Regions from separate parts of the Streptococcus sp. NLAE-zl-C503 genome, predicted to be linked through region 1. Evidence: predicted binding sites of a transcription regulator. Region 1 holds the regulator's gene; each other region holds the start of a gene.
What was found. The regulator NrdR, encoded in region 1, represses ribonucleotide reductase genes. The targets are predictions, from matches to a motif close to ACACNATATATNGTGT.

Region 1 (3,288 bases):
TAGACACTTCCCTTGAAGCGTCGAATGATTAAAAAGATTGTTGCAATCCAAAGAGTAACGCTGAGCCCACCAAAAACTAAGATCAGAAAGCCTAACAGATAGTAGGGATTATTACCATAGCTGGTGTAGGTCTGACTAATACCAGAAATAGATGCACCAATCAAAACCGAAATTGCAAGCACAGCACCGTAGAGAGCTAGATACCATTTGTTAACATTTTTAAATTCATAACGAACTAAATTCCAAAACATAATAATCTCCTTTAACTAAGCTTTAAACTCCTGGCGGAAGAGCTGGTCAATCGACTCACCTGACTCGTAACGAATATCATCTACATTTCCTTGACGGACGACTTTTCCGTTATTGAGGAAGATGATTTCATCCAAGATCGGTTCGATATCTGAAATCAAGTGGGTAGAAATCAAGACAGTTGAAGTTGGTGAGTAGTTGTTGATGATGGTGTTCAAGATATAGTCACGGGCAGCCGGGTCCACACCACCAATCGGTTCGTCGAGCACGTAGAGACGAGCTTCACGGCTCATAACCAGGATTAATTGAACCTTTTCCTTGTTTCCTTTTGACAATTTCTTGAGGCGACTGTTTTCATCAATGCCAAGATCTGCTAAAAGGTGCTGAGCCCGCTCAAGATTGAAATCTTGGTAGAAAGTTTTAAAGTAGGTCAGTGCTTCCTTGATTTTCATCTGTTCATTCAGATAAGTCGTGTCTGGTAGATAAGAGACAATGGCCTTGGTAGCAGGACTTGGGTCCATGTTGTTAATGAGGACACGACCTTGGTCTGGTTGGAGAAGTCCGTTGATCAGCTTGATCAAGGTTGTTTTTCCAGATCCGTTTGGGCCGAGAAGCCCGACGATTTTTCCAGCGGGAATCTCAAGGGAAACATTGTTAAGGGCTGCTGTAGCCCCATAGGATTTGGATACATTTTCAAATGCTAGTAATGTCATAATTTTACACTCCTTTGATGTATTCGCTAAGCACACTTGGCAGTTCTTCTTTTTGATATCCAAATTGAAGCATGCCCGTTACAAAGTTTTTCAGTTGCTCCTCAGAAAGCTGTTTGCGGGACTGAACGATGAGATTTAAGTCCTCAGTGACAAAACGGCCAGTTGTTCGCTTGCTATAAACGAAGCCCTCGCGCTCAAGATCAGACAAGGCACGCTGAATTGTATTGGGATTGACCCCAGCCTCGCTCGCTAGTTCCCTTACGGTTGGGAGCTGTTGGTTGGGTTCTAGTTCATGGGAAACAATCTGTAATTTGATTTTTTCCATAATCTGCAAATAAATGGGTTTTGTATTATCAAATGACCAGGACATCATAGTCTCCTTTCTTTTTCTTTGTTGTTCTAATTAAATAATACAATAAAACAAAAAACTTGTCAAGTAAAAATAAGAATTGTTTTGGGAATTGCTCAAAAAATGGTATAATGAAAAGAAAACGACAAGGAGGGAAATGCATGCGTTGTCCAAAATGTGGGGCTACCAAGTCTAGTGTTGTTGATAGTCGACAAGCCGAAGAAGGAAATACTATCCGTCGAAGACGTGAGTGCGATGAGTGTCAGCATCGTTTTACAACCTATGAACGAGTAGAAGAAAGAACACTGGTTGTCGTCAAAAAAGACGGTACGCGAGAGCAGTTTTCGAGAGATAAAATCTTTAATGGGATTATTCGCTCAGCCCAGAAACGCCCTGTTTCAAGTGATGAAATCGGCATGGTGGTCAATCGTATCGAGCAAAAACTCCGTAGTCGCAGTGAGAATGAGATCCAAAGTGAATATATTGGGTCTTTAGTCATGGAAGAATTGGCGGAGCTGGATGAGATTACCTATGTTCGTTTTGCCAGCGTTTACCGTAGTTTTAAGGATGTGAGTGAGTTGGAGAGTCTGCTCCAGCAGATCACCCAGTCCTCTAAAAAGAAAAAGGAAAAATAGATGAAGCCAAATGACCGTTTTTCTTTTCTAAAGAATAATCGGGTGTCGCAAGATACCTCTTCTCTGGTGCAGTGCTACCTCCCGATTATCGGTCAGGAGGCACTGAGCCTCTATCTATATGCCATTACCTTTTGGGATGGTGGGCAAAAGGAACACCTTTTTGCTAACATTCTTAATCATTTGAATTTCGGGATGAATACGCTCCTCCAGTCTTTTAAAATCTTATTTGCTGTGGATCTGTTGACTCTTTATCAGAAGGGGGAAGTCTATGAATTGCAGCTACATCCTCCCCTACCTATTCAGGATTTTTTAAGTCATTCTGTCTATAGCAGACTATTGGAGAAAAAGATAGGGGATACAGCTGTTTCTGCTATGAAGCAGGTTCCAAGTGAGGGAGAAGCACTCTCGGTTTCTTTGAGTCAAGTCTTTCCAACCCTGACTGAAGAAGTGACACCAACCGAGTCTAAAATCAAGATGAAAAATGATTTTGACTTGGAACATTTTCAGCGCCTGATGGCTCGAGATGGTTTGCGTTTTGAAAATGAGCAGGCAGATGTTTTGGAATTGTTTGCCATTGCAGATGAAAAAAAATGGACCTGGTTTGAAACCTATCAATTAGCCAAGGCGACAGCGGTGGCTCAGGTTATTTCAGTCAAACGCATGCGTGAAAAGATAGCACAAAAACCAGTGTCTTCTGACTTTAGCCCCAAAGAAAGGGCCATTATCAGGGAAGCAAAGAGTAAAACTCCCCGAGATTTTTTACAAGTTCTCAAACAAGAGCGCAAAGGGCACATCACCCAGAGTGAAAGGGAGCTCCTTCACCAGATAGAGTCTTTAGGCTTGTTGGACGAAGTCATCAATATCGTCTTGCTTTTAACCTTTAACAAGGTTGATTCGGCCAATGTCAATGAAAAATATGCCATGAAAGTTGCCAACGACTATGCCTATCGCAAAATTCGGACAGCAGAGGAAGCTGTGCTTCGGATTCGAGAGCGTCAGCAAAAAGGCCAGGAAGTCCAGAAATCGAAAACTAGCTCGACTAAGACAAATGTTCCCAAGTGGAGTAATCCAGAATACAAAAATCAAACCAGTGAGGAAACTCGTCTGGAACTAGAACGCAAAAAACAAGAAATGTTAGCTCGATTAGAAGAAGGAGGAGACTAGATGGAAAGTGTGGGTGACGTTATCAAACGTCAGACAAGTCGTTTTCAGTATCAGGACCTAGTCCAGCAGATCATGAAGGACCCAGATGTAGCGGCTTTTATCCAGAAAGAATCCCTCAGCCCAGAGGAGTTGAATCGTAGCATCTCCAAGTTCAACCAATATATCACAGAACGGGATA
Region 2 (3,288 bases), on a different contig from region 1:
TAGTAAATAATGAAAAAATAATACTATTTAGCTATAATTAATATAACTCAGTAAAGCTATTATTTGAAAAGACTTCATCAAATACTGAAATTCTAAAATCTACTCTTACCATCAACAGTAGAGAATTTATCCAATTTGCTACTTAAAGTAAAATAAGCTTGTAGCACCTAACAGTAAAAGGTAGATATATCTAAGTGGTATAAGTAGAACTAAAACTTTGATTGATTCCATTCAAATAAAGTATCCAACCAATCAAAAACGACATTATGGGCTAGTCTTAAATTATTGACTTGGCAATGAGCGTCCGCACCACTTTCCGCCTCAAATACTTGTAGTTTAGTTTGTTGATTTTTAGATTTAAGTGCTTCATAAATTACCTTAGTTTGATGTTGCAGTTCGGCACCCTCACCCTTTCCCATGATAAATAGGCATGGGCATTGAATTTTTTGATAATCCACAATCTTTGCATGGTTAAATACATCATCAATAGCACTCTTAAAATCAGAAGTACCAAACTGCCATGCATACTTTTTAAGATTTAAATTTGCTGATTCATTCAAATTTCCAGTTAATTTTAAAATGGCATTTATTAACCAACTAGGTGCTTTCAAACTTGATCCAAATTCTTTTCTGAAAAGTTCTGCAACGTCGTAAATAGGGGTACTAGCAATCCAAGCATGAATTCTTGGATCCTTTTCGACAGCTTGTGCGGTAAAATATCCCCCTCCGCTGACACCATAAATGGCTAAATAATTTAGTTTAGGATTTCTATTTTCCAACCAGTCTATGCATAATGAAATTGGAATAGAGGCATCCACATCAAAGATTAGTCCTCTACTAGGATTACTTCCTTGACCTGGAAGGTCAACCATTAAAACATTATAATTTCGTATCCATCCAGGGTATCCTGCAAAGTAAAATAAATCTTCGCGATAAGTATCACCTCCACCAATCATGATTAGCGTTGGGCAATTATCGCCGCTATGAAGATAATAACCAGGCAAGTAGGAATCCTGATAAGTAATAGTTAGTTTTTCAATCGGTGTACCTAGTGAATGAATTGCGCTAGAGAACGCCTTCTCCATTTGACAAACGGTAGGCATGTATTCGGCAGAAAATGGATCAGTAAACTGGATTGCCGATCGAAGTGAGTAGGTCTGTGCGAGATAATACTGCGCCTTTGTTTGTTCACTCAAACCTAAATCGCTAACCTTTTGTTCAAGATAGTTCACATGTGATAAAAACACATTTTTCCAGTCATCAGGTTTTGGTGAATTACCTAACTTTTGAGCAAGATAATACAGCTCTCCATGAGAAAAGCCAAAAACTTCACCGATTCCTAGCAACCAATTAAAGAAAAAATCCGTATCCCCATTTTTAAAAAATACTCGAGTAGATTGCCGTTTTAAAATAACCTCGTTTTCTTTCACCACACACCTCCTGATTTGCATTCTTTCATTCATTAATCCCAATTCCCTAACAACATTATACTAGACATATATCTACAGTGAGTATAAATTCCTAAAGTGAATAGCTCCATTCTAATAGTGTTTTGCATATTCAACATTTATCTAACTTATCTACTATCTATAAGTTCTATGGTCACCATTAGTATACCACATAAAGCGAATACCTCAAAAAAATTATAGTTATATACTCTCTATCAAGAATACGAAAGTCATAATCTATTTGGATAAATGCAGTATAAGCTAACATCTTCAGTTTAGTTATCTCTTAAATATTTTAATACAAAATATAGGGACATCTTCAGTTTTGTTGAAGCATTGTCTCAGCTGAACTTATTCATGCTCTTACGACTTTGCTATTTTCAACTCCTTTCAAAAACCACTATATCTTGTATTTAGTTTTTAAAACTGTAACTTTTAGGCACAAGATTTAGTTTAAAAAATTTGACAAAGTTTTTTTTTCTGATATACTAAGAAAGTAATCAAATTTTATGAGGAGTTACGAAAATGGTAACGGTTTATTCTAAAAATAATTGTGTACAATGTAAAATGACCAAACGTTTCTTGGATAGCAACAATGTCGCTTATCGTGAGATCAATCTCGACGAGCAACCTGAGTACATCGATCAAGTTAAAGAGCTCGGTTTCAGCGCAGCTCCTGTTATCCAAACACCAACTGAAGTCTTTTCAGGCTTCCAACCAGGAAAACTGAAACAATTAGCATAATCTTAGTACATCATCCAGAAGAAACTCGCTTCTAGGGCTAACTTAGAGGCCTTTCTTTTGTAATTAGATAAAGGAAATTTTATGGGATTAAAACATCTTGAGGACGTGACCTACTTCCGTCTCAATAACGAAATTAACCGTCCTGTTAATGGACAAATCATGCTTCATAAAGATAAAGAAGCCTTGGATGCTTTCTTTAAAGAAAATGTAGTTCCAAACACTATGGTTTTTGATTCAATCACTGATAAAATCAACTACCTCATTGAACACAACTACATTGAAACAGCATTTATCAAGAAATACCGTCCAGAATTCTTGGAAGAATTGTCTCAATTTATCAAGGACCAAAACTTTCAATTCAAGTCTTTCATGGCTGCCTATAAGTTCTATAATCAATACGCCTTGAAGACTAATGACGGTGAATATTACCTTGAAAGCATGGAAGACCGCGTCTTCTTTAACGCCCTTTATTTTGCAGACGGTGATGAAGCGATTGCGATTGATATTGCCAATGAAATCATCCACCAACGCTACCAACCAGCTACTCCTTCCTTTTTGAACGCAGGTCGTGCTCGTCGTGGGGAGTTGGTATCCTGTTTCTTGATTCAGGTGACTGATGATATGAACTCTATCGGACGTTCTATCAACTCTGCTCTTCAACTTTCGCGTATCGGTGGAGGTGTGGGAATTTCCCTCAGCAACCTTCGTGAAGCTGGCGCACCTATCAAAGGTTATGAAGGAGCCGCTTCTGGTGTCGTACCAGTTATGAAGCTTTTTGAAGACAGCTTCTCTTACTCAAACCAACTCGGGCAACGTCAAGGTGCTGGTGTTGTCTACCTCAACGTCTTTCACCCAGATATCATCGCTTTCCTTTCAACTAAAAAAGAAAATGCCGATGAAAAAGTTCGTGTAAAGACTCTTTCACTTGGTGTTGTAGTACCTGATAAATTCTACGAATTAGCTCGTAAAAATGAAGAAATGTATCTCTTTAGCCCATACTCTGTAGAGCTCGAATATGGTGTACCGTTCAACTACATCGACATCACGGAAAAATACGATGAATTAGTAGCAAATCCAAACATCCGCAAGACAAAAA
Region 3 (3,288 bases), on a different contig from region 1:
GAGCTGGTGTTTTTCTATTTAAATCCGCAGATACCTTGACAGGTCAGGGAGAGCAGGCTAGACAGCTTTTGTTGGTTTTCTATCTGCTTGTGGGCAGTCTGGGATTTGGTGGTAGCTATGCAGTAGTTGTGGCCTTGCCTTTCCTGTTTTATAGTTTTAGCCTAGTGGCTGACTATCTGGATGATCTAAGTAACGATAAAGGTTTCTTGCGAGTTGGGATGAGTTTAGCCTTAGCTTTCTTCCTATCACCTATTCCCACAGCTTTGTTTGCAGCCATACTTGCCTTGAGTTTGTTTGGATTTAATATTGCCAAGCGTCGATTTGCTCATGGTTTGTATCAATTTTTCGCATCAGCTCTAGGATTTTCTCTCCTTTTTTATCCAATTGGCTACTATACAGTCTTAACAGGAACTTTTGGTGATGCGATTAGCCATACCTTGTATCCAATAGATACGCTTAGTCTATTTTCAAATGCCAATCTTATGGAGAATGCTGCTTTCTATGGTTTGCTATCCATCGGTATTGGGATTCTGACATTGATCTTTTCAGGATTGTTTCAGACCAAGTCAGCTCAGCAATCTGCTGTCTCAATAGGCGCTATTTTAGGATTATTAGTAACTCTTTCTTTGTTAATTCTTTCAAAGGAACCTTTGCATGGCTCACGTTTGGCAGCGATTTTGCCCTTTCTGACATTGTTATTGTTAACCAACATCAAAGAAGGAAGCTCTGATCGTATCAGCCGTAGTAGACGAAGAGTTCGTTCTTCATCACTCTTTGGTCGCTACCTCAAGGGAAATTTCTATCTACCATTAATTGCGATAGTCTATTTACTTTTCCTACCTGTTTTGAGTCGCTATATTTCGCATCCAAGTACTTATCAGGAACGCGAGCAGCTTGCTAGCTTGGTCAAGCAGCAAACGAGTTCTGAGGATCGTGTCTATGCTTGGGATGATCGTCCAGATTTTTATCGAGCAAGTGAACGCTTGGCACCAAGCTCTCTAGTAACACCGACGCTCTATACTGCAAGCGACGAGAATAAAACGAAACTAGTCAATGACTTGAAAGAAAATCAACCGAAGATGATTTTGGTCAACCAAAAGGTTGCCTTGTGGTCGGATGTAGAGAGCCTACTTAGTGAAAAATACGAACTTGTTCAGACGGATAGTAAGGAATTCAAACTTTATAAATCTAAATAATAAATCAATATCTTGTGTATTTTTAAAAATTTTAGAATTTTTAACACAAGATATTGATTTTTCTTTTTGGAGTGGTATAATATCATTTAAGAAGAAAAATAGAAAAGAGCATGGATATGATTGTATTAGAAGAAAACCTTGCAACCGTTCCCACTTTGTTCGTTGAAAAACGAGATGGTAGACGTGTAGTGTTTGATATAGACAAGATTGACAAAGCTCTCCACAAGGCGGCTGACAAAGTCATGGATGTGACACCCTTGGTCGAAAAACGTCTAAATGGACTGCTTGAGCGTATTGTTGCGGAAATTCACAGTCGTTTCCCTCAAGGTGTCAAGATTTACGAGATTCAGAATATCGTAGAGCATGAACTCCTTGAAGCCAAAGAATATGCGCTAGCTGAGGAGTATATCACTTATCGGACACAAAGGGATTTTGAGCGCTCAAAAGCGACAGATATCAACTTTAGCATTCATAAACTTCTCAGTAAAGACCAGGCAGTTGTCAATGAAAATGCCAATAAAGACAGTGATGTCTTTAACACCCAGCGTGATTTGACAGCAGGGATTGTGGGGAAATCAATCGGACTGCAAATGCTTCCTAAGCACGTAGCCAATGCTCATCAAAAGGGGGATATCCACTATCACGATTTGGACTATAGCCCCTACACACCGATGACCAACTGCTGTTTGATTGATTTTAAAGGCATGTTGGAAAATGGTTTTAAGATTGGAAATGCAGAGGTAGAGAGTCCCAAGTCTATCCAGACTGCGACAGCTCAGATTTCACAAATCATCGCCAACGTCGCTTCTAGCCAGTATGGTGGCTGTTCAGCTGACCGTATCGATGAGGTCCTGGCGCCGTACGCAGAGAAGAATTACCAAAAACACCTTAAAGATGCAGAAGAATGGGTCTTGCCTGAAAAACGGGAAGATTATGCCTGGAAGAAAACGCAAAAAGACATCTATGATGCCATGCAATCTCTTGAGTATGAAATCAACACTCTCTTCACTTCAAATGGCCAAACACCTTTTACTTCGCTAGGTTTTGGCCTGGGAACCAATCGTTTTGAGCGTGAAATTCAAAAAGCTATTTTGACTATTCGTATCAAGGGACTTGGTTCAGAACATCGCACAGCCATCTTCCCTAAACTCATCTTTACATTAAAAAGAGGCCTCAACTTAGAGGAAGGTTCGCCTAACTACGACATCAAACAGTTGGCCCTCGAGTGTGCAACCAAGCGGATGTACCCAGATGTCTTGTCCTACGATAAGATTATCGAACTGACAGGTTCTTTCAAGGTTCCTATGGGCTGCCGTTCTTTCCTCCAAGGATGGAAGGATGAAAATGGTGTTGAGGTCAATTCAGGCCGAATGAATCTAGGTGTTGTGACAGTCAATCTGCCTCGTATCGCCCTCGAGTCTGAAGGAGATCTGAATAAGTTCTGGGAAATTTTCAATGAACGTATGAACATCGCAGAAGATGCTTTGGTTTATCGTGTTGAACGGACCAAGGAAGCAACACCAGCAAATGCTCCGATCCTTTATCAGTATGGAGCCTTTGGTCGCCGTCTTGGAAAAGAAGAAAGTGTTGACCAACTCTTTAAGAATCGCCGTGCCACAGTTTCGTTGGGCTACATCGGTTTGTACGAAGTGGCTACAGTCTTCTTTGGAAATAGTTGGGAAAGCAATCCTGAAGCCAAGGAATTCACGCTTGATATCATTCGTGATATGAAACGACGTGTGGAAGAGTGGTCTGACCAATATGGTTACCATTTCTCTATCTACTCCACACCGTCTGAAAGTCTGACAGACCGCTTCTGTCGCTTGGATACAGAGAAGTTCGGCTCTATTCCTGATATTACGGACAAGGAATACTACACAAACTCTTTCCACTACGATGTCCGTAAAAATCCAACACCGTTTGAAAAGTTAGACTTTGAAAAAGTTTATCCAGAAGCAGGTGCGTCAGGTGGTTTCATTCATTATTGTGAGTATCCAGTTCTTCAGCAAAATCCTAAAGCCTTGGAAGCTGTCTGGGACTATGCCTATGACCGTGTTGGCTATCTAGGAACCAATACTCCGATCGATCGCTG

Region 2: a site for NrdR is predicted at 1,846-1,861, ahead of nrdH (glutaredoxin-like protein NrdH). Genes of this name have one in related genera too.
Region 3: a site for NrdR is predicted at 1,240-1,255, ahead of nrdD (anaerobic ribonucleoside-triphosphate reductase). Genes of this name have one in related genera too.

What each region holds. Positions count from the first base shown of each region.
Region 1 covers NZ_FNJT01000003.1:181,646-184,933, forward strand. The annotation lists gene BLS46_RS07110 (hypothetical protein) at 1-251, opposite strand, end outside; gene BLS46_RS07115 (ABC transporter ATP-binding protein) at 267-962, opposite strand; gene BLS46_RS07120 (GntR family transcriptional regulator) at 967-1,332, opposite strand; gene nrdR (transcriptional regulator NrdR) at 1,473-1,946, shown strand; gene BLS46_RS07130 (DnaD domain protein) at 1,947-3,110, shown strand; gene dnaI (primosomal protein DnaI) at 3,111-3,288, shown strand, end outside.
Region 2 covers NZ_FNJT01000001.1:516,284-519,571, forward strand. The annotation lists gene BLS46_RS02505 (alpha/beta hydrolase family protein) at 210-1,430, opposite strand; gene nrdH (glutaredoxin-like protein NrdH) at 1,974-2,192, shown strand; gene nrdE (class 1b ribonucleoside-diphosphate reductase subunit alpha) at 2,274-3,288, shown strand, end outside.
Region 3 covers NZ_FNJT01000002.1:217,476-220,763, reverse strand. The annotation lists gene BLS46_RS05280 (damage-inducible protein CinA) at 1-1,196, shown strand, start outside; gene nrdD (anaerobic ribonucleoside-triphosphate reductase) at 1,313-3,288, shown strand, end outside.